One region of the Peteryoungia algae genome, then DNA from elsewhere that is predicted to be linked to it. Evidence: predicted binding sites of a transcription regulator. Region 1 holds the regulator's gene; the other holds the start of a gene.
What was found. The regulator HrcA, encoded in region 1, represses chaperone genes, less so after heat shock. The targets are predictions, from matches to a motif close to GTTAGCACTCNCNNNNNGNGAGTGCTAAC.

Region 1 (14,794 bases):
AATCGATTCATGACGGCCTGCCGACCACCGGCCACGGGGCAGGTGCGGATGCCTACCGGAAGGCGATGAGCCACTCCCGGCGGGTCAAAAGGCTGCGCGTTATCCTGCCGGTCGTCGCGCTCGCGGTCACGCTCGTATTCATGGCGGTTTCGGTCGTCAGAAGCCTGATGCCGGAAGAATTGCAGATCGAATCCGCCAAGATCGAAGATGGCAAGGTCGTGATGGAAAAGCCGGCGATCGCCGGGCGTAATTCCGAAGGTGTCCGGTATTCACTGCGGGCCGAACGCGCCCTGCAGGATATAAAGAATCCCAACATGATCACGCTGGAGACGATCGCGGCCGCAGTGCCTGTCAATGACACTGTGCTTGCCCGCGTCGTGGCGACGAGCGGTATCTTCGACCGGGCTGCCAACCTGCTCAATCTCGACAAGCCGTTCACGCTCAACCTGAGCAGCGGCATCGATGCCCAGTTCGGCTCCGCCAATCTCGACATTGCCGGGGGCACGATGAAGACGAATGACCCGGTCGCGATCCAGACCAAAGGCGCGTCGATTGTTGCGAACTCGCTCGAGATGAAGGATAAGGGGCGAACCATGATTTTCACGGGCGCCGTCAAGTTGAATATCGAGCCGTCCGCCATCCGCAGCAATCGGTCAATGGAAGCCGCCCAGCCATGATTTACCGCTCCTTCGCCAAGATTTCCCTCGCTGGCTTCCTCCTCGTTTCGGCAAGCGGCCTGACCGCGGTCGCCTCGGCCCAGACGACGAATAGCCAGATGAATGGCCTGAAGTTGTCCAACGACCAGCCGATCCAGATCGAAAGCGATGCGCTCGAGATCCGCGAACAGGAGAAGAAGGCTTTCTTCACCGGCAATGTTAAGGTGGTCCAGGGCACAACGACCCTTCAGGCCGGCGCCATGACGGTTCTCTATCGCGGCGAAGGCACAACGGTCACACAGGGCAATGCCGACATCGAAAAGATCGATGTGACGGGTAAGGTCTTCCTGCAGTCGGAAACGCAGCAGGCGACGGCCGACAAGGGCTATTTCGACATGACGAAGCAGGTCTTCGTGCTCGAAGGCGAGCGCGTGGTGCTGTCAGAAGGGCAAAACGTCTTCGTCGGCTGCAAGCTCACCGTCCAGATGAATTCTGGCCAGGCCAAGCTCGATAGCTGCGGCCGGCGCGTCCAGATCCAGCTCGACCCCAAGTCCCAGCAGAGCAACTGACGGGTCGGCGTGAACGTGCAAATTCCCTTCCTTAGAAAGACAAAGCAGGCCAGCAAGGCGGCTGCCCCGGCCGGCCTGCCGGGCGACAAGGCGCGCTATGAAGGCACGCTCATCGCCCATGGGCTGACCAAAAGCTATAATTCGCGCCGCGTCGTGAACGGCGCATCGCTTGTGGTGCGTCGCGGTGAGGCCGTGGGCCTGCTTGGTCCGAATGGCGCCGGCAAGACGACGTGTTTCTACATGATCACTGGCCTTGTGCCGGTCGATGCCGGAACGATTTCGATCAACGGCAATGATGTGACGTCTATGCCGATGTATCGGCGCGCGCGTCTCGGCGTCGGCTACCTGCCCCAGGAAGCCTCGATCTTCCGCGGCTTGACCGTCGAAGACAATATTCGTGCGGTTCTCGAAGTGCATGTCTCGGACAAGCGCAAGCGCGAAGCGAAGCTCGACGAGCTGCTGTCGGAGTTTCACATCGAAAAGCTGCGCAAGTCGCCTGCCGTGGCGCTTTCGGGTGGTGAACGCCGCCGTCTCGAGATCGCCCGCGCGCTTGCCACAGACCCGACCTTCATGCTGCTCGACGAACCCTTCGCCGGCGTCGACCCGATCTCGGTCTCCGACATCCAGAACCTCGTGCGGCACCTGACGGCCCGCGGCATCGGCGTTTTGATCACGGACCACAATGTGCGGGAAACGCTCGGCCTGATCGACCGTGCCTATATCATCCATGCGGGCGAAGTGCTCACCCACGGACGGGCCAACGACATCGTCAACAATGCCGATGTGCGCCGCCTCTATCTCGGCGACAAGTTCAGCCTTTGAGGCCAGGACGAAGAAAACGAAGCCCAGCCCGCTCCTGCGGCTTGACCAAAGTAAAATAAAAAGCAATTTTTGGGCCAAGTCGATTATCCCGCCATCAATGGCGGGGCTGCGGGGGAATGTAGGGGAGTCGAACGTCCGCCATGGCCTTATCCGCCAACCTATTCCTGCGACAGAGCCAGTCGCTGGTGATGACCCCACAGCTGATGCAATCAATTCAGCTGCTGCAGATGACTCACCTCGAACTGATGCAGTTCATCTCTCAGGAAGTGGAGCGCAATCCGCTGCTCGAAATGGCGGCAGATGATGGAGATTTGGGCGGCGAGATACCGGACAATGCCGACCGACACGGGAGCGCCAGCCAGCAGGAGGCACCTGCTGACGACATGGCAGCGGCACCGTCGCTCGACAGCGACTGGTACGAGCATGGCGCCACCGAACGGCTGAGCGACCGACTGGATACGAATTACGACACGGCGTTTGCCGATGAGGGCTCAGCGCAACGCCCTGATGCTCCCGAACTGCTCGGACAGTGGAAGTCGATGCCGGGCCAATCCGGCGAGGGAAGCGAAGGCTTCGACCTCGATGACTTCGTCGCGGGCCAGATCAGTCTGCGCGACCACCTGAACCAGCAGGTGCCCTTCGCACTCACCTCGCCCCCGGATCAGCTGCTCGCGGCCGTACTGATCGACCATCTCGACGAAGCCGGCTATCTGCGCGCGGATCTCGCCGAGATTTCCGCACGACTTGGCATTTCGCTGGCCGATATCGAAGCTGCGTTGAAGACCCTTCAGACGCTCGAACCGGCAGGTGTGTTTGCACGCTCGCTGAGCGAGTGCCTGACGATCCAGCTTCAACAGCGGGACCGTTACGATCCGGCCATGGCCGGGCTCATTGACAATCTGGACCTGCTTGCCAAGCGCGACTTTGCAACGCTGAAGAAGATTTGTGCCGTCGACGAGGAAGACCTCATCGACATGCTGGCGGAAATCCGCAAGCTCAACCCCAAGCCCGGCAGCCCGTTCGAACATTCGATAAGCGAATCAGTGACACCGGACATCGTGGTCCGCCCCGACGGTCAGGGCGGCTGGCGGGTGGAACTGAACCCGGATGCGCTTCCCCGAGTGCTCGTGAACCATAGCTACATGGCAGCCGTCGGGCGACGGGGCGCCTCCAAAGACACGCCGGACCAGGCCTTCATGTCGGAATGCATGCAGAATGCAAACTGGCTGACCCGAAGCCTCGACCAGCGCGCGCGCACCATCACCAAGGTCGCGGCCGAGATCGTGCGGCAGCAGTCGGCCTTTCTCGATCATGGCGTCGATCACTTGCGCCCGCTCAATCTGAAGACGGTGGCGGATGCGATCAAGATGCACGAGTCGACCGTCAGCCGCGTCACGACAAACAAATACATGATGACGCCGCGCGGGCTGTTCGAGCTGAAATATTTCTTCAGCGTCTCCATCGCCTCGGCCGAGGGCGGTGACAGTCACTCCGCGGAATCCGTGCGGCACAGGATCCGCGCCCTGATCACCCAGGAAAGCCCCGAGGCCGTGCTTTCCGACGATGACATCGTCGATCAGTTGAAGTCTGGCGGCGTAGACCTCGCCCGTCGCACGGTAGCGAAATACCGAGAGTCAATGAACATCCCCTCCTCCGTGCAGAGACGCCGGGAAAAGCGGGCGATGGCGAAGATTTCGGCCGGCTGAACGCCGCCTTCCCGACGCAAAGATTAACAGGAGATTGACTCTTCTCCCGAGGGCGGCTAGAAGCGCGCCGCAATCGACAGCGCACACTGTCGCTCAGGGGAAAGTGCCCTGGACTACGCCCGACAAACGAAGGCACAGACTGACCGAACCGCTCGAAAAGCTTGGACGCGGACGTCGCTTGGCGTAAAATGGATATGCAACCAATCATAAGAAGGGAAACTCCATGAGTGTGCGTGTATCCGGCAAGCAGATGGAAATCGGTGAAACTTTCCGCCAGCGGATCGAAGACCGAATCCAGGATGCGGTTACCAAATACTTCGACGGAGGGTATTCCGGGCAAGTGGTCGTCACGAAGTCGCAGTCGCGCTTCGCCGCCGATTGCCTGGTGCATCTTGATACCGGCGCAAACCTGCATGCAGCAGGCGAGGCCAATGATCCTCAAGTGGCCTTCGACACCGCGTGTGAACGCGTCGAGAAGCGCCTGCGACGCTACAAGCGCAAGCTGAAGGATCACCACGCCGGGGAAGCACAGAACCCGTCGATCGAGGTGGCCTACACGGTCATGGATTCCGTAGACGACGAGCATGATGAAGTGCCGGACGATTTTTCGCCGACAATCGTTGCGGAAAGCACGAAGCAACTGCGCACCATGTCGGTGGCGACCGCCGTGATGGCACTCGACATGACCGACGAACCCGTTCTTCTGTTCAGAAGCCCGGGAAAAGAACAATTGAATATCGTTTATCGTCGGAATGACGGTAATATCGGGTGGATCGATTCCGCCAACATCAAAGGCTGAAGATCGGAAGGGCGACTGTCTTTTGCAGTCGCCCGCTCCTCGATCCGAGGCATGAAGGACATTGATATGGCATTGGCAGATTTGCTGCAGCAGGATGCTGTCGTACCTACACTCCGGGTGAACTCCAAGAAGCAACTGCTTCAGGAACTTGCGGCCAAAGCTTCCAAGCTCACCGACATTCCGGAACGGGAAATATTCGACGTCATCCTGCAGCGCGAGCGGCTCGGCTCGACCGGCGTCGGCAACGGGATTGCCATCCCCCATGGAAAACTGAACAAGATCAACAAGATCACCGGGATCTTCGCGCGTCTTGAGACGCCCGTGGATTTCGAGGCTCTGGACGACCAGCCGGTTGATCTGGTCTTCCTTCTCCTGGCCCCCGAAGGTGCTGGTGCGGATCACTTGAAAGCGCTATCTCGGATCGCCCGTGTCCTGCGCGATCAGGATCTCGTGGCCAAGCTGCGGGCGACGGAATCGGCGTCGGCTATCTACACCTTCCTCAACGAGGAACAGGCGTCGAACGCCGCCTGATACCCTCAGCTCTCAAAGATGAGCCAAAAAAAAGCGCCCCAGGAGGCGCTTTTTGATTCAAGGCCGTTCTTTGCCTGTCACGCCTTCGAGGCGTCATCGGTTGAGGCTTCCGTCTTTGGGCCGCCCTTGGCGACGCCGACCATGGCCGGCCGCAGGACCCGCTCGCCGATGGCGTAACCTGCCTGAACGACCTGAACCACCGTGTTGTTTGCGACATTCGGGTTGGGAACCTCGAACATGGCCTGGTGGAAATTCGGGTCGAACTTCTGGCCTTCCGCCTCGATCTTGCGAACGCCATGACGCTCCAGGGTCGAGAGCATGCCCCGCTCCGTCATTTCAACGCCCTCGATCAGGGCCGTCCACGCTGCATCCGCTGCAGCACGGGCCTCGTCGGGCAAGGTCTCGATGGCGCGGCGCAGGTTGTCGGACACCGAAAGCATGTCCCGTGCGAAACCCGTGACCGCATAGGACTTGGCATCCTTGATCTCGCGATCGGTGCGGCGACGAAGATTGTCCATCTCGGCTGCGAGCCTCAGGAAGCGATCGCGCAGGTCGGCGTTCTCCGCCTTCAACGCCTCGACAGGATCAGGCTGCTGCTCAGCGGAGGCCTCTCCTTCGTCTGCAACCTGCCCTTCGGGGGTCGCGGTTCCTTCTGCCTCGAGGGCTGCCGCGTCAGGTCCGTTCTTGTTGGTTTCTTCGGTCATGACGTTCTCCGGATAATGTCTCGTTTTCGAAGCTCAAGGTTTCGAATGCGTGCCCGATATCAGGGTTTGGCGCGAAAAAATCAAGGGTTTGCAGGGAAATTGCTCACCGCTGGCCGCGCGATAGCCTGGCCATGAGCTGCGCGGTGTAATCGACCATGGGAACGATGCGCGAATAATTGAGGCGCGTGGGTCCAATAACGCCGACAGCACCGACGATGCGATCTTCGCCGTCACGATAGGGTGCGACGATCAAAGACGAGCCGGACAGCGAGAAAAGCTTGTTTTCCGAGCCGATGAAGATCCGCACACCCGGCCCGGTCTCCGCCAGATCGAGGATTTCGATCAGGCTTTCCTTGCGTTCGAGGTCATCGAAGAGGAGCCGCAGCCGGTCGATGTCGTCTGAACCGACCAGCCCTTCGAGGAGATTGGCCCGGCCGCGCACGATGAGCCGCGCCGGCTGTTTGTCTGCAACCTCGCCCGACCAGACCGCGAGCCCGCGCTCGACGAGATCGCGCGACAGCGTATCAAGCTCGCTCGCGACCTGCGTCTTGAGCTTCTCGATCTGGCTGCGCAATTCCCGCATCGTCTGGCCTGCCAGATTGGCATTGAGGAAATTGGCCGCTTCCGTCAGCTGCGACGCGGTCACGCCGGCCGGAAGGTCGATGATGCGGTTTTCGATCTGGTTGTGCTCGCCGACAAGAACTGCGAGCGCCTTGGTCGGCTCCAGCCGGATGAATTCGACATGCTTCAGGATCGGGTCGTTCTTGGACGAAATGACAAGGCCTGCACCGCGCGAAAGCCCGGACAGCATGCGGCTCGCCTCGGTGAGCATGGCTTCCATCGGCTGGTCGGCGCTGGTCGGCCGGATCTGCCGTTCGATCTCGTCGCGCTCGCCATCCGAGAGATCGCCGACCTGCATGAAGGCATCGACGAAAAAACGCAGGCCGGCTTGCGTCGGCAGGCGCCCGGCGCTGACATGCGGCGCATAGATTAGGCCGAGATCCTCGAGATCGCTCATGACATTGCGCACAGAGGCCGGCGAAAGCGACATCGGGAGGAGACGCGAAAGACTGCGGGAGCCGAGCGGATCGCCCGAGTCGAGATAGGTCTCGACGATACGGCGAAACACTTCCCTTGAACGATCGTCCAGGGAGGCGGAAACGTCTGCGACGGTCGTCTTCAGTGATGCCATTGGCGGAGCGGACTGGATCTCAGATGTTTCATGACGGAAATATAGTCACAGCGCACGGGATGACCAAGGAATAAATCGCGTCCGGCGCGCCACTGCGCGCCGCGACATGGTTTTTCTTTGCAAATACGCAGCTCCCTCCTTAGAAGGCAACAGACAACCCAGGAGATTGCAATGCGGCCATCCGGCAGAAAAACCGATCAAATGCGCAAGGTTTCGTTCGAGCGCAACTTTTCCAAGCATGCGGAAGGCTCCTGCCTGGTCAAATTCGGCGATACGCATGTGCTGTGCACGGCAAGCCTCGAAGACAAGACCCCGCCGTGGCTGCGCAATTCGGGCAAGGGCTGGGTGACGGCCGAATACGGCATGCTGCCGCGCGCCACCGGCGACCGCATGCGCCGCGAGGCCTCCGCCGGCAAGCAGAGCGGCCGCACGCAGGAAATCCAGCGGCTGATCGGTCGCTCGCTGCGCGCTGTCGTCGATCTGGAAGCGCTCGGCGAGCGGCAGATCTCGATCGACTGCGACGTCATTCAGGCCGATGGCGGCACGCGCACTGCGGCGATTACCGGCGCGTGGATCGCGCTGCATGATTGCCTGAAGTGGATGGAAACCCGCAGCATGATCAAGGTCGAGAAGGTCCTGAAGGACCATATCGCGGCCGTCTCCTGCGGCATCTTCGCAACCCAGCCGGTGATCGACCTCGATTATCTGGAAGACTCGGCAGCCGAGACGGATGCCAATTTCGTCATGACCGGAACCGGCGGCATCGTCGAGATCCAGGGCACGGCCGAAGGCAAGCCATTCAGCCAGGACGAGTTTCTGATCCTGCTCGGCCTCGCCCGCAACGGGATCGACGAACTGGTCGCCCTGCAGAAGCAGGCGATCGGCTGAGACCTCGGGACTGAGGCGAAGAGGCCGGGCGGATGGCAGGGGAGATCGAAGGCGTTCTGGAAGCGGCGCTCTATGCGTCCGACCTCGACGCCGCCGAGCATTTCTATGGCGCCGTACTGGGCCTGGAACGCATCGCACGGCATGACGATCGGCACATCTTCTTCCGCTGCGGGCAGACGGTGGTGCTGATCTTCAATGCGGCGGAGACGGCAAAGCCCGCGCCAGCAGGGTCGCTGCCGGTTCCGGCACATGGCACGAGCGGCGCGGGTCACCTGTGTTTCCGCGTATCCGGCGATGCACTCGACGCCATGGTGGCACGGTTGATTTCCGCCGGGATCACCATCGAATCCGATTTCCGCTGGCCCAGTGGCGCCCGCTCGATCTATTTCCGCGATCCCGCCGGCAACAGCCTGGAATGCGCCGAACCGAAACTCTGGAATCTCTGAGGACCGCATGCGCAAGCTTGATACCCGCACCATCGTCGTCGCCAGCCACAATGCCGGCAAGATCGCCGAGATCGCCGACCTGATCGGCCCCTTCGGCTTTTCCGCCAAGTCGGCCAAGGACCTCAACTTCGTCGAACCGGATGAAACCGGCACGACCTTCGAGGAAAATGCCGCGATCAAGGCGCTGGCCTCAGCCAAGGCGTCTGGCCTGCCAGCCCTCTCCGACGACAGCGGCCTCGTCATCGATGCACTCGACGGCGCGCCCGGCGTCTACACGGCCAACTGGGCCGAACGCGAGGATGGCAGTCGCGACTTTGCCATGGCGATGGAAAAGGTCGAGACAGCACTTGCAGAACGCGACGCTTCTGATCCGGCGAAACGGAGCTGCCGCTTTGTCAGCGTGCTCTGCCTCGCCTGGCCCGATGGCCATACCGAATTCTTCCGGGGCGAGGTCGAGGGCACCGTTGCCTGGCCGCCGCGTGGGTCCGCCGGCTTCGGCTATGACCCGATCTTCCAGCCGGAAGGCCATGAGCGCACCTTCGGCGAGATGACCGCGGACGAGAAGCATGGCTGGAAACCGGGCGATGCAGCAGCGCTGTCGCACCGCGCACGTGCCTTCAAGCTCTTCGTCGAAACCTGCCTGGAGGCGTGACCCCTTGACCGACCGGTCCTTCACGCTTCTACCTGATACGGGAGAACCCGGCTTCGGCGTCTATGTGCATTGGCCCTTCTGCGCGGCCAAATGCCCTTACTGCGACTTCAACAGCCATGTACGCCACCAGCCCGTGGATCAGGCTCGCTTTGTCTCGGCATTCCTCGCCGAGATGAAGGCGATCAGGGCGCTCTCCGGGCCGAAGACGGTCACCAGCGTTTTCATGGGCGGTGGCACGCCCTCGTTGATGGATCCCGCGACGGTCGGCGCCATCCTTGATGGGATTGCCGCCAACTGGCACATGCCCGATGGCATCGAAATCACGATGGAGGCCAATCCCTCCAGCGTCGAGGCGACCCGCTTTCACGGCTACCGGGCTGCCGGCGTCAACCGCGTCTCGCTCGGTGTGCAGGCGCTGAACGATCCTGACCTGCGCTTTCTCGGCCGACTGCATGACGTCGCTGATGCGCTGAAAGCCATCCGGCTGGCGCGCGAGATCTTTCCGCGCATGTCCTTCGACCTGATCTATGCCAGGCCCAACCAGACGGTGGAGGGATGGGAGCGTGAACTGAAGGAAGCCATGTCCTATGCCGTCGACCATCTGTCGCTCTACCAGCTGACCATCGAGGAGGGCACGGCCTTCTACGGCCTGCACAAGGCCGGCAAGCTGATCGTGCCCGATGACGAACATGCGGCAACGCTTTACGAGGCGACGCAGGAGATTACCGCGCGCGAGGGGCTTCCGGCCTATGAGGTGTCGAACCATGCCCGCCCGGGTGCCGAGAGCCGGCACAACCTCACCTACTGGCGCTACGGCGACTATGCCGGCGTCGGTCCGGGAGCGCATGGGCGTTTGACGCAAGGGCGGACGAAGATCGCGACGGTGGCCGAACGGCATCCGGAAACCTGGCTTTCTGCCGTCGAGCAGAATGGCCACGGGATGATCGAACGCGAAGAGCTCGATCACGAGGCGCAGGCCGACGAATTGCTTCTGATGGGGCTTCGCCTGCGCGAGGGCGTCGATCTCGCCCGGTGGCAGCAGCTTTCCGGTCGCGATCCCGATCCCGACAAGGAGCAGTTCCTGCTGGAGCAGGGCTTCATCGAGCGGCTGGGCAATTCGAGGCTTCGGGTAACACCAACCGGGATGCTGATCCTCAACGCCGTCGTCGCAGACCTCGCCTGCTGAGGAAGAGCGCCTGGCGGAACGCGGGAATACAGCCTCATCGTTGACTGCGGGCTATGCTGAAATGAAACTTCTGGAAAGTTGAGATCGCCCGTCTCATCTGGATCGTAACCCCGAGATCATCGCGATCGTCCGCGTCTGACCGCGTCCGGATACGGAAAGGCCACCAAGAGCCCGTTTCGGGATCTCGGTGGCCTCAAAGTCTGCGGTTTTTCGCTTATTCGTTGATCAGGCGACGCAGGAGTTCAATCTCCTGCGACAGCTTCTGGTCGGCCGAGATCAGCTCTTCGATCTTGCGAACCGCATGCAAAACCGTCGTGTGGTCACGACCGCCGAAGCGGCGACCGATCTCCGGGAAGGAGCGCGGGGTCAGCGTCTTCGACAGATACATGGCGATCTGGCGCGGCTTGACGATGACGCGGGTGCGGCGGTTGGACACCAGTTCCTGGCGCGAAACATTGTAGTGACGAGCGACGACGCGCTGGATGTCCTCGATGCGCACGCGCTTCTGATCGCCCGCGCCGACAAGATGGGCGAGCAGTTCATCGACGCGTTCGATCGACAGGTTCGGCTCGAAGGAACGGCGGAACAGAAGCTGGTTGAAGGCACCTTCCAGGTCGCGGCCGCTGCTGGTGATGTTGCGCGCAACATGTTCCAGGATCTCGGCGGGAATGTCGATCGAAGCGTCATCCTTGCGGACGACTTCCAGGCGCGACTTCATCATGTCGAGACGCATATCGTAGTCAGGCGCTTCCATTTCGATGGCAACGCCACCCTGGAGACGCGAACGAACACGCGGGTCAAGCGATTCCAGTTCCCAGGGCGCACGGTCGGCGGCGACGACGACCTGCTTTGCGCTGTCAAGCAGCATGTTGAGCAGATGGCAGAACTCGTGCTGGATCATCTTGCCCTGCAGGAACTGCATGTCGTCGATGATCAGGAGGTCGATGTTGCGCAGCGAGTCCTTCAGCGTGAGGGCATCGTTGTCGCGGATGGCGGTGGCAAAGCGCCACATGAAATATTCGGCGGTCAGATAGACCACGCGCGGCGCGCGCGGGCTGTGCACTGCGGCATTGGCGATCGCCTGCAACAGATGCGTCTTGCCGAGACCGACGGAGGAATGAATGAAGAGCGGGTTGAAGCGTACGGCGCCAGCGCCGGCTTCGGCGATGGTTTTGGCGGCCGCGAGTGCTACCCGGTTCGACGCGCCTTCGACAAAACCATCGAAGGTGTAGCGGCTGTCGAGCGGCGAGCCGAAGAGCGGGCTTGCCGTGCTTGTCGCGCGGCCCGTGACCGACGACGGACCGGGCGGCGAGGCGATCTGGCCGATGCCCTGCGGACTTGTCTTGCGCGCTGTGGTCTGCTGGGGTGCGGGCTCGGAACCCACCTGACGCTCGTCCATGATCGGGCCGCGGGTGTTGCGGCTGGCGGTGCGGACCATGATCTCGATCTTCAGGATCGACGGATCCTCCGCCTGGAAGATCGACGTGATCAGATCCAGGTAGCGGTTATTGATCCAGGACTTCAGGAAGGTCGTGGGAACCGTCAGCCGAACCACGCTCTTGGAAGCCGAATGCAGCTTAAGGCGGGCGAACCAGCTCTGGTAGACATCAACCCCGACCTGCGCCTTCAGTCTTTTGCTGAAGCGGTCGAAGAGGTCGCTATGTGTCATTCCGGCATTCTCTCCTGCTCCGTCGGAGCACGCGACGCCAAGCGCCGACTGTGCATTGTCCCCGTTTACCAACGCACTGGCCGTCATCGAGTTCATGTGCATATTGCCGCCTTCCAAAATCATTCCTGGTGTAGGGCGCTTCAATGCTCGCCCGACAGCCGCTTCATCTCGCGCCGACCCCGAAGGATCGACAGTCCCCAGACGCATCACAAGGGTGCTTCAGCCGAAAGCACCCGCATGACTTGCCCCTCGCCCCCTCAAGACGATGGTCGTCCCTTGTCCCCCGAACCGCATCCTCGACATGCGGCTCGTAATTCTCCGGCCCGATCTGCAATGCTGCAGACAAGACACAAATCCTCATCGCGCGGAGACGACTACGTCTCCGATGCAACGCCGAACACTTTATGATAAAACGGAATGGAAACACTCCGCTCCGGCAAGGGTAGACTGGTCCAGACCACATTGCTGCCGTCCGAGCCGTCGTTTCGGAGGTTTCCCTGCCCCCTTGCTGGAGGCCATTAAGGCAGGATCAAATGGCAAGATCAACCGGGATTTTTACGCAAACTCCGGCGGCGGCCATTGACTCTTGGTACTTCATTTTTGCGTCACATTCGGTCGAAAAAGAAATGCTTTTGAATCAAGGAGATTCATGGCCGGCGGCAAAATGGACCTCCGGCAGAGCAGAAAAATAAAAAATCTCTTGACTCACAAGGCGCCCAACTTCCCCCGGCGGAAAGTGGAGGCGAAGCTGACGACCTCTCTCAAGCCAATGTAATGATTGGGTATTTTATGTCATGCGACTGACAAGTAAGCTTGTTTCACCGCATTACAATGCGCCAGCTCAACACCGCCGAAACGGAAACGACGAAAAGCCCGGCGAAACGCCAGGCTCTTCAGAAAATGTCGAAACAGTGTCTAAAATTAGACAGCCAGGGCCTTCACACGAGCGGCGAGACGCGAAATCTTGCGCGATGCCGTGTTGGCGTGAACTACGCCCTTGGTGGCGGCGCGCTGGATCTCCGGCTGGGCAGCCTGAAGTGCATCCTTGGCAACCGAAGCGTCACCAGAAGCGATGGCTTCTTCGACCTTGCGGATGAAACCACGGACCCGCGAACGACGAGCCTTATTGACTGCAGTGCGGCGAGCGATCTTGCGGGTCGCCTTTTTCGCCGAAGAAGTGTTGGCCATGGATGCCTCTCTCGAAATTCAAACCAAAGCCCACCATCGCCGCGTCGGGTCGTTGCGACCTGCCATACCAGCACTTGGGGAGCTGCTTCATGAGAAAGCGCAATGGCTTTCCCAACCGTGGGCGGGCATATAGCGGGAAAGCGCGAATGCGTCAACGCGGATTCGACAGGAATCGCGCCCTCCCTTGCGCTTATCTGTTCCGGAAGGCCGGCTTGCGCTTCTCAACGAAGGCGGCCATGCCCTCCTTCTGGTCTTCGGTGGCGAAGAGAGAATGGAACAGGCGGCGCTCGAAGCGCAACCCCTCCGTCAGAGTCTGCTCGAAAGCCCGGTTGACCGCCTCCTTGGTCATCATGACGGATGGCAGCGAGTAGGACGCGATCTTTGCCGCCGCTTCCAGCGCCTCGTCGAGCAAGCGCTCCGGTTCGACCACGCGGGCGACGAGGCCGGCGCTTTCTGCCTCGATCGCATCCATCATCCGGCCGGTCAGGCAAAGATCCATGGCCTTGGCCTTGCCAACTGCGCGGGTAAGGCGCTGCGAGCCTCCCATGCCGGGCATGACGCCGAGCGTGATCTCGGGCTGGCCAAACTTCGCGCTCTTCGAGGCGATGATAAAGTCGCACATCATGGCGAGCTCGCAGCCACCACCGAGCGCGAAGCCGGACACGGCCGCAATGAAAGGCTTGCTGAAGCCGGCGATCGCATCCCAGCCGCTGATAAAATTGCCGGTATAGACGTCAACGAAATCGAGCGACTGCATTTCCTTGATGTCGGCACCCGCCGCAAAGGCCTTTTCCGAACCGGTGAGCACGACGGCACCGATCGCGGCATCGGCCTGCAGCTCGGCCAGAAGCTGCCCGAGCTCGCGCATGACGGTGGAATTCAGGGCGTTCAGCGCCTGGGGCCGGTTGAGGGTGATCAACGCCACCCGATCGCGGCGTTCGATCAACAGGGTTTCATATGACATGGCTTCCTCACTTGCGCGGCCCTTGGCCTCATTTCTGGCAGGCCCGACAATAGAATGTAGAGCGGCCCGATTGAACTATTCTTTCGACGGTACCCTGGCAACCATCCGAGAGGCAGGGCTTGCCTTCCCGGTCGTAGGTCCGGAAGGAATGCTGGAAATAGCCCAGCGTGCCGTCTGCCTGGATATGGTCACGCAATGACGAGCCGCCTGCCTGGATCGCATCCGCAATGACCTCGCGGATCGCGTCGGTCAGCACGGCGAGCTCCGCCTTGGGCCTGCCTTTTGCCGTCACCAGTGTGGATACCTTGCGGGTGGGTGAGAGATGCGAGCGCCAGAGCGCCTCGCAGACATAGATATTGCCGAGACCAGCAATCACTTTCTGGTCCAGCAGAGCGCTTTTCAGCGGCTGGCTGCGACCGGCGAAACGCGTGGCCAGATAGTCGGCGGAGAGCCGGTTGCCGACCGGCTCGGGACCGAGATCGCGGAAGGCCGGATAAGTGTCGAGTTCGGAGCGCGCCATCAGCTCCATGAAGCCGAAACGGCGCGGGTCATTATAGACGACACGGACGACGCCTTCCGGGCGGTCGAGATGGAAGACGACGTGGTCGTGCTTTTCGTCCTTGCTGCGCTCGTGGTGGAAGACGCCGGGCAGATTTGCCCCCTCCTCCGCCTCGATGCGGAAAGAGCCGGACATGCCGAGATGGGCAATGATCGTCAGGTCGTCTTCGAAATCGATCAGCAGGTACTTTGCCCGACGCGACAAGGCGAGGATCCGGCGTCCTTCTACCCTTGCGGCAAAATCGCGCGGCAGGGGAAAGCGCA
Region 2 (14,508 bases), 530 kb from region 1:
GCTTCTGCCGGATACGGAAGAGCAGTGCGTAGCCCGGAGCGGCGACCGACAGCGCACCGGCCATGACAAAGGCGAGGCTGGGGTCGAAGCTGCCGGCGAGATCGAAAAAGTTCAGGACCTTGGCCGGGTTTGCCATGCCGGAAAGGGCAATGCCGGTTCCGAAAAGGGCACCGATCAGAAAGACAATGAGGAAGCGCATCAGATCGTGACCCCGAAGACGTGGCGAATGAGAAAGACGGTGAGAACGGCAAAAGCCATAAACGTGACCGTCGCCGCAATCGAGCGTCGCGAGAGGCGCGCCATGCCGCAAATGCCGTGTCCGGAGGTGCAACCGGAGCCGAAGGTGACGCCGATGCCGGCGATCAGCCCGCCGATCACCAGGGCCGCGGTGGAGACGGGAACTGCATATTCTACAACGTATCCGCTGAGCGACAGCGCGAAGGGTGCGAGGATGGCGCCGGCGAGGAAGGCGAGCTTCCAGGACCAGTCGGCGCCGAGCGGGGGCAGGATGCCGCCCACAATCGCAGTCATGCCGGCGATCCGGCCCCAAGTGAGCATCAGCAGAAGGGCAGACAGCCCGATCAGCAGGCCGCCGGCAAAGGACATCAGGGGCGTGAATTCAGTCAAGGCGGTCTCCAACGTCAGGCCCGTGGCGAGCCCCTTACATATCTCCATGCATATGTGACGCTGTGCGGATCGGCAACTCACATCGCCGACATGTAGCGGCCTTGCTCAAAAGGCGATGGCTGCGTCGAGCGTTCCGATGGGCGTGACGCCGGAAAGCAGCGCTTGCGCCTCCTCTACATCCTTGTGGATCTGGGCAACGAGCGGATCGAGGCCTTCGAACTTCCACTCGTCGCGCAGGAAGCCGAAGAGCGATACGGAACAGACCTCGCCATAGAGATCGCCGGAGAAATCGAAAACGAAGGTTTCCAGCCAGGGGTCACCATTATTGGTGACGGTGGGGCGATAGCCGAAGCTCGCGACACCATCGCGAATGACCCCGTCGGGACGGCGGAAGCGGACGGCATAAATTCCAGGGCGCAGCGTCGCTTCCGGCGGCAGGTGCATGTTGGCGGTGGGGAAGCCCAGGGTGCGGCCGAGTTGCTGCCCCTTCATCACCTCGGCCTCGACCGTAAAGCGATAGCCCAGGAGCCCCGCGGCCTCGGCGACATCACCGGTGGCGATCAGGCCCCGGATGCGGCTCGAGGAAATGACTTCGGCCCCCTCGTCGCGGAAGGCATCAACAAGGCTGACGCCGAAGCCGTGTCGGCTGCCAGCCTGCATGAGATAGGCCGGGCCGCCCTCCCTGCCCTTGCCGAAATGGAAGTCGAAGCCGGTCACGACTTCGCGCGCACCCAGCCAGTCGCCCAGGATCGACTTGACGAAGTCTTCCGCAGAGCGCTGGGAAAACTCCCTGTCGAAGGGATATTCGATCACCGAATGGAATCCCATGGCCTCCAGGATGCGGGCGCGCAGGGACGGCGGCGTCAGGCGAAAGACCGGCTTGTCGGGATTGAAGATGGTGCGGGGATGCGGCTCGAAGGTGAGCACGAGGGCCGGCACGCCGAGTGCTTCTGCACGCTCCAGCGCACGCTTCAGCACGGCCTGGTGGCCGCGATGCACGCCATCGAAATTACCGATTGCCACCACACCGCCGCGCAAGGCTGATGGCAGCGGTTCCTTCTTCTCGTTGCGGTGAAAGACGGTCATCCGAGCCGCTGCCTCATGCCAGCCTGTGCATCCAGAATTGTGGCGCGACCTTTTCCCGTTCGAGGAACAGCTGGAGCCTCGTTTCGTCGGTCACGTTGTTCGTCGCGTAGTCGGCGGCATGAATGCCACCGGAGATATAGAGGAGATCGAGCCCGGCATCGATGGCGCCCTTGACATCGGTCGGCATGCCGTCGCCGATCGCGAGGACGCGGGCCTTGTCGAAGTCTCCGCGGGCCTCCTTTGCCGCAGCCAGTGTCGCTGCGTAGATCGGCGCATGCGGCTTGCCGGCGATGCGGGTCTCGCCGCCAAGCTCTGTGTAGAAGGCGGCGACCGCGCCCGCACATGGGATGATGCGGTGGCCGCGCTCGACCACCAGGTCCGGGTTGGCGCAGATCAGCGGCACTTTGCGGGCAACGAAGTCGGTGAGCATGTCGCGGTAATCTTCCGGCGTCTCGACCTCATCGTCGAAGAAGCCGGTGCAGACCACACAATCGGCCTCTTCCTTCGAGACGATCTCGACATCGAGCCCGTCGAAGAGCGGAAGGTCGCGCTCGGGACCGAGCAGGAAGACCTTTTTCGGACCGGCGGCGATCAACGTGCGGGTGACATCGCCTGATGTGACGATGCGGTCATAGGCCGAGTCGGGAACGCCGATGGCGCGCAGCTGCGGGATGACACCGATGGCGGGCCTCGGCGAATTGGTGATCAGCACGACTGTCAGGCCCTTTTTACGGGCGGCCGTCAGCGCTTCACCTGCCAGCGGAAAGGCATCGATGCCATTGTGCAGGACACCCCAGACGTCGCACAGAATGACGTCATAGGCGTCGGTCACGTCGCCGAGGGTGGTAATGCTGCGGGTCATCGTCTGTCCTGACTGCTGAATGTGTGTCCGGTGACATGGCAAAGGACGGGCGGCAAGGCAAGGGGCAAGCGTCGCGACACCCGAAATTGGCAGCCATCGATGGGTACCCCATCAGAGCAGGAAACGTGCGGCAAGCCCGAGTAGACCGGCCGCGATCAGCGTCTTGCCGATGCCGAGATGGAAGCGGAAGATCATGACGGCGGCGGCCATGGCGATGACCAGAGCCGGCCAATCCAGGGACGACCAGACCGGCAGAGGGACGGAGAGCGTCAGCGGAGCCAGGCTGACGAGATCGACCGGCTCCACCCTGGTAAAGACGACATGCAGCGCGAACCAGACGGCAAGATTGAGAATGACGCCGACCACGGCGGCGGTGATGGCCGAAAGCGCGGCGCTCAGCAGGCGATTGCCGCGCAGGCGCTCGATATAGGGGGCGCCGGCAAAGATCCAGATGAAGCTCGGGACGAAGGTGGCCCAGGCGGCGATCACGCCACCGAGCAGCCCGCCGATCAAGGGATCGAGCGCGCCGCTCTGGCGGAAGCCGGCGAGGAAACCGACATAGGAGAGGACCAGAACCAGCGGTCCAGGCGTCGTCTCGGCAAGTGCCAGCCCGTCCAGCATCTCGCCAGGTTTGAGCCAGGCGTAGTGATCGACCGCGACCTGGGCAACATAGGCAAGCACGGCATAGGCGCCGCCGAAGGTGACAAGCGCCATCTTGGAGAAAAACGTCTGGACCTCGGGAAGTGCGGTTTCCGGAACAAGCAGCCAGAGCAGCGGCAGGGGCGCCAGCCAGACGACGACCCAGAACAGCAGTGTTGCCAACTGACCAAGCAGTGGCGGCCTTGCGCGGACTTCCTCGGAGATCTCGACAGCTGCGGATGGTGCGCCGCGAGCGTGGATGAGGCCGATCAGGGCGGCCGTGAGCACGACGAGCGGGAACGGCAGGGAGAAAAAGAAAAGCGCGATGAAGGCGGCCGCCGCGAGGCCGCGGTGGAAACCGCTCTTCAAGGCCCGCCTGCCGATCCTGACCACGGCTTCAACGACGATCGCCAGGACCGCCGCCTTCAGACCGAAGAACAGGCCCGTGACAAGGCTTGCCTCCTGATAGAGCGCATAGAGGCTGGACAGACCGAGGATGACGGCGAGCCCCGGCAAGACGAAGAGCAGGCCGGCGACCATGCCGCCCCGCACGCCGTGCAACAGCCAGCCGATATAGGTCGCGAGCTGTTGGGCTTCGGGACCGGGAAGCAGCATGCAGTAATTCAAGGCGTGGAGGTACCTGTCCTCATCGATCCAGCGTTTTTCCTCGACGCAGATCCGGTGCATCAGCGCGATCTGGGCCGCTGGACCGCCAAAGGACATGAGGCCGATGCGGGCAAAGGCCGAGACCAGTTCGGTGAATGTCGGCCGGATTTCAGTGATCCTGGCCGGATTTCCCACCACGATACTCATCACCCAACCTCATTGCGCGAACTGCGGGCGACCCAGTCGTGCTTTTCGTCCATGGCGTCGCGCGCCCAACGGTACAGGGCATCATAGACAATCAGGCCCTGCTCCAGTTGATCGAGGTCGCTGGCATGGAGCCTCGACAGCCCGAGCGACACCGCCAGCAGGCCGGCGGCCTCCGGCGCAAGGTCCAGCCGGTTCGTATCGGCGCCGCGAACTATCTGTGCGAGGGTCATCAGCGCGGGCGTCTCAAGACCGAATTCGGTCAGCATCGTATCAAAGGTGCAGCGCTCGGCGCGGTGGCTCCAGAACCCTTCATCCATGTCGAATGCGACAGCGTCGAACCGTTGGGCGACGCCCTCCACTTCCGAGGGCGAGACAAAGAGGAAACGCGCCAGGGGATCAACGAAGCGGCGGATCAGCCATGGGCAGGCGATACGGTCGATCTTCGGCCGGTTGCGGGTGACCCAAAGCGTGCCGCCACCATGACTTGCGAGCCGGGCCAGCGGCACGCGGGGAAGCCCCGCTTTCGCCCAGGCGACGTTTCCGCCTTCCAGGACTTCAGCGGAGAGCCCCAGAAGGCGCAGATGGGCTGCCACGCCTTCGCTGAGCTTTCGCCCTTTATGGCAGATGATCACGACGGAGGGCGATTTGATCTCGGCCGCCCAGCGGTCGACGAACCGGTGATCGCGGCGGACAGCTGACGGCAGGAGAAAGGGATCAGCCTCGACATCTTCGTCAAGACTGACATCGACAAGGAAGGGGGACTGGGATGAACCCAACAAGCGAAAGAGTTTGTCTGCGGAAATTGCGCCAAAGGGTGCCATGTTCGGTGTCCGTTGTTTTGAGAATGACGGATGCGAAATTCCGGCATGGCGCCTCATGGAGCTTTCGCGCACTCCACGGTTCAAACCTGTCAAATTCATATTGGCCTGTCAAACGCCTTTGTCAGTTGCGTCATCGGCCAGAAGCCTCGCCCCCGCGCCGGACTTGCCCATGTGGTCGCCGCCATTGCGCAAGGGACAATCCTCCATGGACAGGCATCCGCAGCCGATGCAGCCATCGAGCCTGTCACGCAGCCCTTGAAGCTGCATGATCCGGCGATCCAGGTCGGCACGCCAGATTTGCGAAAGCCGGCGCCAGTCATGGACCGAGGGCGGCCGATCATCCGGCAGGGTCGAGAAGGCGGTCGAGATTTCGGCGAGCGACAGGCCGAGCGACTGGGCAACCTTGATGACAGCGACACGGCGGAGCACGCCGCGCGGAAACCGCCGCTGGTTTCCGCCACTGCGCAGGGAATGGATCAGCCCTTCACGCTCGTAATAATGCAGCGCCGAGACAGCGACGCCGGCGCGGCGTGCCACCTCGCCAACACTGAGCAGAACCGGTGCTCCGGCCTTCTGAACTGCCATTTGATCTGCCACGACACTTATTCCTTGACCTCAATGAAGGTTGAGGTCCTATCCATGCCTGCGTCCCGATCAAACCGCAAGTTCTCACACAGATACGGAGCGCATCATGACCACCCCTTCCCCTTCGCCACTGGAACTCCGCAATGCGGATCTGTCGACCGTTCTTCGGATCGACCGCTTCACCTGCCCGCTTGCCCATTGGCCGGATTTCGCAGAACGTCTGGCCTTTATCGACGGGCATCTGCAGAGACATGTGCACTGCAAAATGAGCCGCGTCGCCGCATCCGAACGCGATGGCCAGGTTTTCGTAATCACCATTGCCGAGTGGGAAAGCCGCAATGCACTTCTGGCGGCCAAACAGGAGATGGCGGCAATTTATGCCGCGAACGACTTCGATCCTGCCGCATTTCTCGTTCAATATGGGATAGAAGCCGAGTTCGCCACCTTCGAGACCATGGTTCTCTGAAGGTAAACAAGCCATCCGGTGCCGTTTACGATAGGCACCGGATTTTTGCACACCCGGCTTGACTCATCCGCATGCTGTTCTTATCTCAGCCTCGCTGGCACTCACCAACAGCGAGTGCTAACAGTATCGATGCGGACCCTCTCTGCGGTCCGCGAATGTCATTTGATCGAGGGATTAGACAATGGCAAGCACAACTTTCCGTCCGCTGCACGACCGCGTTGTAGTCAAGCGCGTCGAGTCCGAAGCAAAGACCAAGGGCGGCATCATCATTCCTGACACTGCCAAGGAAAAGCCTGCTGAAGGCGAAATCGTCGCTGTTGGCCCTGGCGCCCGCGACGAAAGCGGCAAGCAGATCGCTCTCGACGTCAAGGTCGGCGACCGCGTCCTGTTCGGCAAGTGGTCCGGCACCGAGGTCAAGCTCGACGGCGAAGACCTGCTGATCATGAAGGAAGCCGACATCATGGGCGTCATCGGCTGATCTTAGCCTGATACCCGTCTTCCTCTTTAACAATTCACCAATGGGCTAGATGCCCGGGAGTTTTGACAATGGCTGCTAAAGAAATCAAGTTTGGCCGCACCGCTCGCGAAAAGATGCTGCATGGCGTCGACATCCTCGCTGACGCCGTGAAGGTAACGCTCGGCCCGAAGGGTCGCAACGTCATCATCGACAAGTCCTTCGGCGCGCCGCGCATCACCAAGGACGGCGTATCGGTCGCCAAGGAAATCGAACTGGAAGACAAGTTCGAGAACATGGGCGCCCAGATGGTCCGCGAAGTTGCTTCGAAGACCAACGACATCGCCGGTGACGGCACCACGACTGCAACCGTTCTTGCCCAGGCCATCGTTCGCGAAGGCAACAAGGCCGTTGCAGCCGGCATGAACCCGATGGACCTGAAGCGCGGCATCGATCTGGCCGTCGCAGAAGTCGTCAAGGACCTCCAGGCCAAGGCCAAGAAGATCTCGACTTCGGAAGAAGTCGCACAGGTCGGCACGATCTCGGCAAATGGCGACACGCAGGTTGGCCGCGACATCGCGGAAGCCATGCAGAAGGTCGGCAACGAAGGCGTTATCACCGTCGAAGAAGCCAAGACCGCTGAAACCGAACTCGAAGTCGTCGAAGGCATGCAGTTCGACCGCGGCTACCTGTCGCCCTACTTCGTGACGAACCCGGAAAAGATGGTCGCCGATCTCGACGACGCCTACATCCTTCTGCACGAAAAGAAGCTCTCGAACCTCCAGGCCATGCTGCCGGTTCTCGAAGCCGTCGTTCAGACCGGCAAGCCGCTCGTGATCATCGCTGAAGACGTCGAAGGCGAAGCTCTTGCTACGCTCGTCGTCAACAAGCTGCGTGGCGGCCTGAAGATCGCTGCCGTCAAGGCTCCGGGCTTCGGCGATCGCCGCAAGGCCATGCTGGAAGACATCGCCATCCTGTCGGGCGGCACTGTCATCTCGGAAGACCTCGGCATCAAGCTCGAGTCGGTTACGCTCGAAATGCTCGGCCGCGCCAAGAAGATCTCGATCACCAAGGAAACCACCACGATCGTCGACGGTGCCGGCCAGAAGTCGGACATCGAAGGTCGCGTTTCCCAGATCAAGGCTCAGATCGAAGAAACCACTTCTGACTACGACCGCGAAAAGCTGCAGGAACGTCTTGCCAAGCTTGCTGGCGGCGTTGCCGTGATCCGCGTTGGCGGCTCGACGGAAATCGAAGTCAAGGAACGCAAGGACCGCATCGACGACGCGCTGAACGCAACGCGCGCTGCCGTTCAGGAAGGCATCGTCCCCGGCGGCGGTACCGCACTCCTGCGCTCCTCGACGAAGATCACCGTCAAGGGTGCAAACGACGACCAGGAAGCCGGCATCAACATCGTGCGCAAGGCCCTGCAGTCGCTGGTTCGCCAGATTGCTACCAATGCCGGTGACGAAGCTTCCATCGTTGTTGGCAAGATCCTCGACGGCGACACCGACAACTTCGGCTACAACGCCCAGACGTCGGAATATGGTGACATGATCGCCATGGGTATCGTCGACCCGGTCAAGGTCGTTCGCACCGCCCTGCAGAACGCAGCTTCGGTTGCTTCGCTGCTGATCACCACCGAAGCCATGATCGCCGAACTTCCGAAGAAGGAATCTGCTGGCGGCGGCATGCCTGGCGGCATGGGCGGCATGGGCGGCATGGACATGATGTAAGACCTCAGGGTCTTACCATCAGGTTCAGAAAAGCCGCCCATCACTCAAAGTGGTTCAGCGCGTCAAGCGCGCTGAACAGGCGGCATGGACATGATGTAAGACCTCAGGGTCTTACCATCTGGACCATCCGGTTCAGTCTTTCAGAAGGGCGGCCCTCGGGTCGCCCTTTTTCTATTGTGCATCGTCTCGGCCGGGAACCTGGGCTTATCTTCGCTATGATCCTAGTTCCTGAGCACCGTGCAAGGCACGCCCGCGGCCCTGATCTCGGCGCAGAGCTTGTTCGCCTCCTGGCGGGTTTCGCGGCCGATCCTTGCGGCATAGCGGGGTCTGTAGCCAAAATTGCCGCCGCGCTGGCGCACGATGAGGGCGCGCTCGGCGTTGAGTGGCGCCGGCAGGCGGCTGAGGGCGCGCGTGAACAGCTGGTTGACGATGGCTGGGCGGAAATGCGCGGCCAATTGCACGCCCCATGGCGCCCAATCTGCAGAGCCTGAAAAGACTGGCTCCTTCATCCGGCGCTTGTCCGCGAGAGCCACGCAAGCGTCCTGAAAGCTCAAGGTTTCGTCCAATGTCGGCGCTGCGATTTCGGGCGGCTGATCGCGCCATATCTCGACCGTCGCGCCGGTGATGGCAAAGACGTAATCCCGGGTTTCGATGGGCAGGCGCTCGGTGGACAGGAATCGTGAAAACCCATTTTCGCCGGCGTTGTAGGCTGCGGCAGCGAAGCCGAAATTTCCGAAGCGAGTCCTCAGTTCCACGAGATAGCCGGCAGACGCATCGAGTGCCTCAAGCACGTCGAAACTGTTGGCAATCCCGCGCATGCGCGCTGTGCCGGGCATGAACTGGGCGATTCCTTCCGCCCCCTTCCGACTGACCGCCTCAGGGCGGAAGAGGCTTTCCCGCCAGATCAGCCGAGCGAAAAACGCAGGTGGCACGTCATGCACTTGAGAAAAATGGCCGATCACACGGCAGAGATCGGCGTTGAAACTGTCACGCCTGATACAAAGAGACGACGAGCCATAGGTGCCCGCATAGAGGCATGCCGGCTCGTCTGCTGACTTCGACGGCTCGGCATGGGCGGCAAGGGTGCCGCAGGCAACCGCGGTCGCGAAAATGCCAGCTGCCAGCATGAAGACCCGCCGCGTCGCATCCATCCAGACCACTCCCGACAACCGAAACAGGGATCCGATTCTATTCGCGTTCGCCACCAGCGCAATGCGTTTGCCTTGTCGGTGTTTCATCTGGACCATCCGGTTCCGTCTTCGACAGGGCCGCGCTCGGGTTTCCCTTTTCGTATGAAGCTCCGGCATGCCCCAGGATGGCCAGACCACACCCGTCAACGGACCAATGGACAGCGGTCGGAATGACACCAAAAGTTGCGTGGCGCCGGACTGGTGGTGCGTCGCGTCGACAGACACACATCTACCAACACACTGAAAATCATATTATTCCAATATCAAGGTTCCCAGAATTGAGACGGTTCCTGCACCAATTTGGGACATGGGCCGTTTTCATGCTAAATAAATCATGGTATCGAAACCGTTAATTCCGGTGCATGCAAGATTTTTCCTTTTCAGCTTTCTTGTGGGAGACGGTTGAAATTCCGGTTTAGCTTGCGCTCCGGCATGCATACATCGTGGCGATGGGGCAACTCGCGGCGGTGTTCTACGTCTGAAGACCGGTCGGATCGACTGAAAGGTCTCAAGCACTCACATCGTGGATTCCCGGATGACGGGAGCGCGGTGTCTGCGGTTCCGGCGGGCCGCTTGAAGAACCTGGTGAACGGGCATCCGCTCGCCAGCGGTTTCGGTTTCGGCCGGACAGGGGTCGGCTTCCGGGAGCAAGTTCCCGGGCTGGATAATTGGGGCCAGTTCTGGCTATCGACTTGGGGATCGCCTTGTTCAAAATTGCGAATGCTGATCTTGCGAACACCTTCATGATGAGCGAGCAGGAAGGAGACGGCGTGCTGGGGCAGCATGCGTGCCGCTTCGGCCTGTTGGAAGACTGGACGGGTGACCTGACGAACGGCCTCCTGAAGCTGGGGGAGAACGCGCGTGCCCTACACGGTCTCAACAATCATGAATGTGGACTGCTGACGGTCATGCGCAGCTATGATCCGGCAGATCGCGGACATATTCTCAGACTGTTCGAACAGGCCGCCACGCAGCCGTCGCGCTTCTGCTACTCGACCACCATCGTCGCCGCGTCGCAGCACCGCCAGCCGGTCTTCTGCATCGGCGAGTCCTCCGGTTTCGACAACGCCGGTGGCAACATGGTCGGGCTCTTCATTTTCCCGCGCTTCCAGTTGCCGACGACAGCCTCCGTCACGCCTGCCTGATATTCCGGCAAGCCAGCTTCCAGCGGCCCGTGACTGGTTCACGCGGGTTCATGAACACATGCCCAAGGTCCCGTTCGTTCCGTTTTTGTGAACAATCAGTCAAAAACTGTTCATCTATGCCTGCGACAAAAAAGCAGGCATCTAGGCTCCACGAACTGAAACCACCCGATCAGAGGGGTTTCAGGCATCAACGCCAAATGGAGCCTTTCGATGTCGTCCACCAATAACGCACTTCTCGTTCTCGTCCGTATTCTTCTCTCCTTCATGTTCATCATGTCCGGCTTCGGCAAGCTTGCCGATCCCGCTGGCACTGCCGGCATGATCTCGGGCGCCGGCCTCCCGGCCGCCGACCTGCTCGCCTATGCCGCCGGCCTCTTTGAACTCGTCGCCGGCCTCTTCATCCTCGTCGGCTTCCAGACCAAGATCACCGCCTGGACCATCGCACTGTTCTGCGTGTTCACCGGCCTCGTCTTCCACACCGGCACCGTTGCCATCGAAGGCTGGCCGGAAGGCGCTCTCGGCTGGATCAACACGCTGAACCAGATCATGATGATGAAGAACATCACGCTGGCCGGCGGTTACATCGCGCTCGCCATCGTTGGCGCTGGAGCCTACTCGCTCGACGCCCGCCGCGGTTCGACTGCCGCTATCGCCTGATATCCCTGCCCTACAAGGCAAAAAAACCCGCCGGAGCGATCCGGCGGGTTTTTCCGTATCTGTGTCGGTGAGGCGCTGGAGCGGGGCGCATCCTCAGAAACTGGGTGTCCCTGCCTTCGGCGCCTCTTCCGGCTCATTGCCTGATGATATGCACCCACCCGCCTGTCTCGCCGGCAAGCACGCCTTGATCCGCCGGAGCGGGGCGTTGCAGGGCATTGAACAGGGTTTCGGTCTTTGTCCAGTACGGAACATACCATTCGCGGTCGACATCCATGATCAGGACCCGATCGGTCGCGGCATCATAGGCGCCGATCGGCGACACATGCGGTCCATCCCAGTCGCCGGTGACGACACCCTGGTTGAAATATATCAAGACCATGTCTTTGGCCGAGACTTCATTCTCGAGAAGCATTGCCCGAAAGGTCTCAAGCGTTGCCGCCTGGTCTTTGCCCGGTTGTGCCGATCTGACGTCTGCTTTGATGTCGAACGCCTTCAGGCTTTGTGTCGTGTCTTCGATCAAGTCGACAAAGGTCACGCCGTCGCCATCTTCGGCGGCCTGAGCGGCCCAGCGCTCGTCCTTGGTGGCCTCCAGCAGGTTGTTCTGAGTTACGAGCGTGTCTTCTGACCGCCCGGGCAGTCCGCGCAGCGTGTTGACTGCAACCGTAACCGACGCGAGCGAGCAGGCGGAAGAGGTTTGCTGGTGGATATAGTAGGGCGAGATGGCCCAGTAGTCGGGTGCTTCGGCCTTGGAGATATATGCGTGATCCGATGTGATCGGCACGGCATCGGGACCGAGTTTTGGTTTGGGTGCCTCATCGGCCCAAACCGAGGCTGAAAACAGTGATATCGAAAAAGATGCAACAACAGTTCTTAGAATTGTCACAGGTATGTCCCCTCTTGTCGTCAAGACAGTATGCACAACGGCAGGACGAAACAAAAGGCCGCCGGATCGCTCCGAGAGCCCTGTCGTGTCTTTCCGAATTACGTCTTTTGCGCCAGCCAGACGGTGGCACCACCGCATGCGGGGTCTTCGACCACGTGCTGCAAAACGACGAAGCCGCTTTCCGCCAGAAGGAACCGATACTCCGCAGGGTCGAGGCTCGCATGGTAGAGCGGCTCCCCTTCGAATTCGCCGATGGCCACACCGGCAGACGGCCCTGATGTGAACATCAGCACGCCGCCTCTCGCTGCATGCGACGCAAATCGCGGAAACATGGTCCGCTGCGCCTCTGGTGTGAGGTGGAAGAAGCTGTGCCAGGCGACGATCGCCTCGAAGGTCCGCCCCAGAGACAGATCCCGCATATCGCCGACATGCCAGTCGTGTCCCGGGAATCTCTCCCGACACAGACGTATGAGAGGTTCGGAAACGTCGAGCCCGGTGACGAAAAAGCCCCGGCCAATCAGATCCGCCGCAATCGGCTCGCCGGAACCGCATCCAATGTCGAGCACATGAGCATGTTCAGGCAATGGCGCGACAAGCCGATCCAGCCAGGGACGCTCGAAGCCATTCTTGCCCCGTATGCGATCAAAGGCTTCTGCGTGCCGCGCATACAATCCGGGAATCGCATTCGCGTGTGACATGGGGCCCTCAGAGTGCGCCGCGCACCGCCTCGATGATGCGGCCGATCATGGGATTGCCCTCGTGCTCCGGCTTTCGGGCGCGCACAAGGCAGGCCTCGGAGCGCAGGATCACGCCGTCCGACAACACCTTCAGGTGATTGGCGCGCAGCGTCGAACCGGTCGAGGTGATGTCGACGATGATGTCGGCCTGGCCAGCGGCGGGAGCGCCTTCGGTCGCCCCTAGGCTTTCAACGATGCGGTAGAGCTGGATGCCGTGACTGCCCGAGAAATGCTGTTGCGTCAGGCGCCAGTATTTGGTGGCGATGGCCAGACGGCGCCCATGACGGGTGCGGAATTCGGCGGCGACATCGCCGAGATCGGCCATGGTGTCGACGTCGTACCAGATCTCGGGCACGGCCACGATGACATCGGCATGGCCGAAGCCGAGGCGGGCTACGATCTCGACGCGGGCGTCGGCTTCCGCCAGGCCTTCGCGGATCAGGTCTTCGCCGGTCACGCCGAAATCGACCGTGCCATTGCCGATCTCGCGCGAGATCTCGGAGGCCGAGAGATAGGCAATCTCGACATCGTCGAAACCTTCGACGCGGCCGCGATAGGAGCGGTCATTGCCGACAGCGATGATCTTCATGCCGGCCTTTTCAAAGATGGCGGAGGCATCGTCCTTCATGCGGCCCTTGGAGGGCAGACCGATGGTGATGGTCATGTCGCGCTCCTTTCGGCGTCAATTCGATCCAGCCACAGCGAGAAGCCGACGGCCGGGATATGGCTTTCCGCGCCAAGCAGGGTGAGCAGCCGGTCGAAGCGGCCGCCGCCGGCAAGCACGGCCGGCTTGCCTTCAATGACCACCTCGAAGACGAGACCGGTGTAATAATCCAGCGGCCGACCGAAGGCGGCACGGTAGGTGATCAGGTCGAGGTCGGCGCCGGTGCTGGCAAGGGCTGCGACGCGTTCGTCGAAGCGGCCAAGTGCCGACCCGAGCTTCAGGCCTGCGGCATCGGCAAAGCCGGCGAGTGCGGCCGAAGCATCGGCAAGCGGCAGCTCCAGCGAGAGGAATTCGCGCAGCAATAGCAGGGCCGCGCCGTCGAGCCTTGTTTCGGACAGCTCGAGCTTCTCCTTCAGGCGGCGGGCGATCTCGGCCGGCGTGCGGCTGGCATTGGTGAGATAGCCGGTTTCCTGCATGGTAGCATCGATATGGGCGATGAGCGCATTATGGTCACCCTTCACCAGAAGCGCCGAAACCGCGGGATCAAGCCCTGGAACCGGCGTCGGCGTGGCGAGCGTCCGCAGGAGTTGTTCGATCTGTGCCGGATTGCCGAAGGCTTGGATCAGGCGTTTCTGCCAGCCGGCAGGCAGGCCGAGTGCCTTGACCACGGCTTCAAAGACCGACTGATCGCCGAGAGTGACGGCGAGCGGTCTGGTCGGCAGAAGGCGCGTGAGGATGGATACGCTATCGGCAATCGCGCGGGCGTCGGCTGCCGCGGTTGCGATGTCGCCCAGATCCTCGATGCCGGCCTGGTAGAATTCCTGCGGGCCTTCGCGGCGCTGACGGAAGACCTCGCCGAGATAGGCATAGCGCTTCGGTGTGCCGGTCGCCGTTTCGATATGGCGCAGACAGACGGGGATGGTGAATTCCGGCCGCAGGCAGAGGCTTTCGCCGCGCTCGTTTTCGGTCAGGAAGATGCGCCGGCGCAAGTCTTCGCCCGCCATGTCGAGGAACGGAGCCGCTGGCTGGATTACCGGCGTGTCAACACGGGTGGTGCCCCGTGATGAGAATTCCTGCAGGATGGTGCCGGCGAAATCCGGCATATCGGTCAGGGGCATTTCAGCCGCCCTTCGCCCGACGGCG

Region 2: groES (co-chaperone GroES) is a predicted target of HrcA. The motif match lies at 5,993-6,021, and genes of this name have one in related genera.

What each region holds. Positions count from the first base shown of each region.
Region 1 covers NZ_CP128477.1:3,643,095-3,657,888, reverse strand. Annotated here, with positions in the region: gene QTL56_RS17340 (LPS export ABC transporter periplasmic protein LptC) at 1-677, shown strand, start outside; gene QTL56_RS17335 (LptA/OstA family protein) at 674-1,225, shown strand; gene lptB (LPS export ABC transporter ATP-binding protein) at 1,241-2,047, shown strand; gene rpoN (RNA polymerase factor sigma-54) at 2,188-3,753, shown strand; gene hpf (ribosome hibernation-promoting factor, HPF/YfiA family) at 3,977-4,552, shown strand; gene ptsN (PTS IIA-like nitrogen regulatory protein PtsN) at 4,619-5,083, shown strand; gene grpE (nucleotide exchange factor GrpE) at 5,161-5,787, opposite strand; gene hrcA (heat-inducible transcriptional repressor HrcA) at 5,891-6,979, opposite strand; gene rph (ribonuclease PH) at 7,151-7,867, shown strand; gene QTL56_RS17295 (VOC family protein) at 7,900-8,313, shown strand; gene rdgB (RdgB/HAM1 family non-canonical purine NTP pyrophosphatase) at 8,321-8,965, shown strand; gene hemW (radical SAM family heme chaperone HemW) at 8,970-10,151, shown strand; gene dnaA (chromosomal replication initiator protein DnaA) at 10,366-11,922, opposite strand; gene rpsT (30S ribosomal protein S20) at 12,742-13,008, opposite strand; gene QTL56_RS17270 (enoyl-CoA hydratase) at 13,199-13,972, opposite strand; gene mutM (bifunctional DNA-formamidopyrimidine glycosylase/DNA-(apurinic or apyrimidinic site) lyase) at 14,001-14,794, opposite strand, start outside.
Region 2 covers NZ_CP128477.1:4,171,990-4,186,497, reverse strand. Annotated here, with positions in the region: gene QTL56_RS19850 (DUF6691 family protein) at 1-199, opposite strand, end outside; gene QTL56_RS19845 (YeeE/YedE family protein) at 199-627, opposite strand; gene QTL56_RS19840 (bifunctional riboflavin kinase/FAD synthetase) at 733-1,713, opposite strand; gene QTL56_RS19835 (TIGR01459 family HAD-type hydrolase) at 1,727-2,575, opposite strand; gene chrA (chromate efflux transporter) at 2,687-4,027, opposite strand; gene QTL56_RS19825 (chromate resistance protein ChrB domain-containing protein) at 4,027-4,848, opposite strand; gene soxR (redox-sensitive transcriptional activator SoxR) at 4,957-5,433, opposite strand; gene QTL56_RS19815 (hypothetical protein) at 5,540-5,899, shown strand; gene groES (co-chaperone GroES) at 6,081-6,377, shown strand; gene groL (chaperonin GroEL) at 6,446-8,089, shown strand; gene QTL56_RS19800 (lytic transglycosylase domain-containing protein) at 8,311-9,216, opposite strand; gene QTL56_RS19795 (hypothetical protein) at 9,984-10,424, shown strand; gene QTL56_RS19790 (DoxX family protein) at 10,635-11,081, shown strand; gene QTL56_RS19785 (phytochelatin synthase family protein) at 11,215-11,862, opposite strand; gene QTL56_RS19780 (class I SAM-dependent DNA methyltransferase) at 12,063-12,662, opposite strand; gene hisG (ATP phosphoribosyltransferase) at 12,670-13,365, opposite strand; gene QTL56_RS19770 (ATP phosphoribosyltransferase regulatory subunit) at 13,362-14,483, opposite strand; gene hisS (histidine--tRNA ligase) at 14,485-14,508, opposite strand, start outside.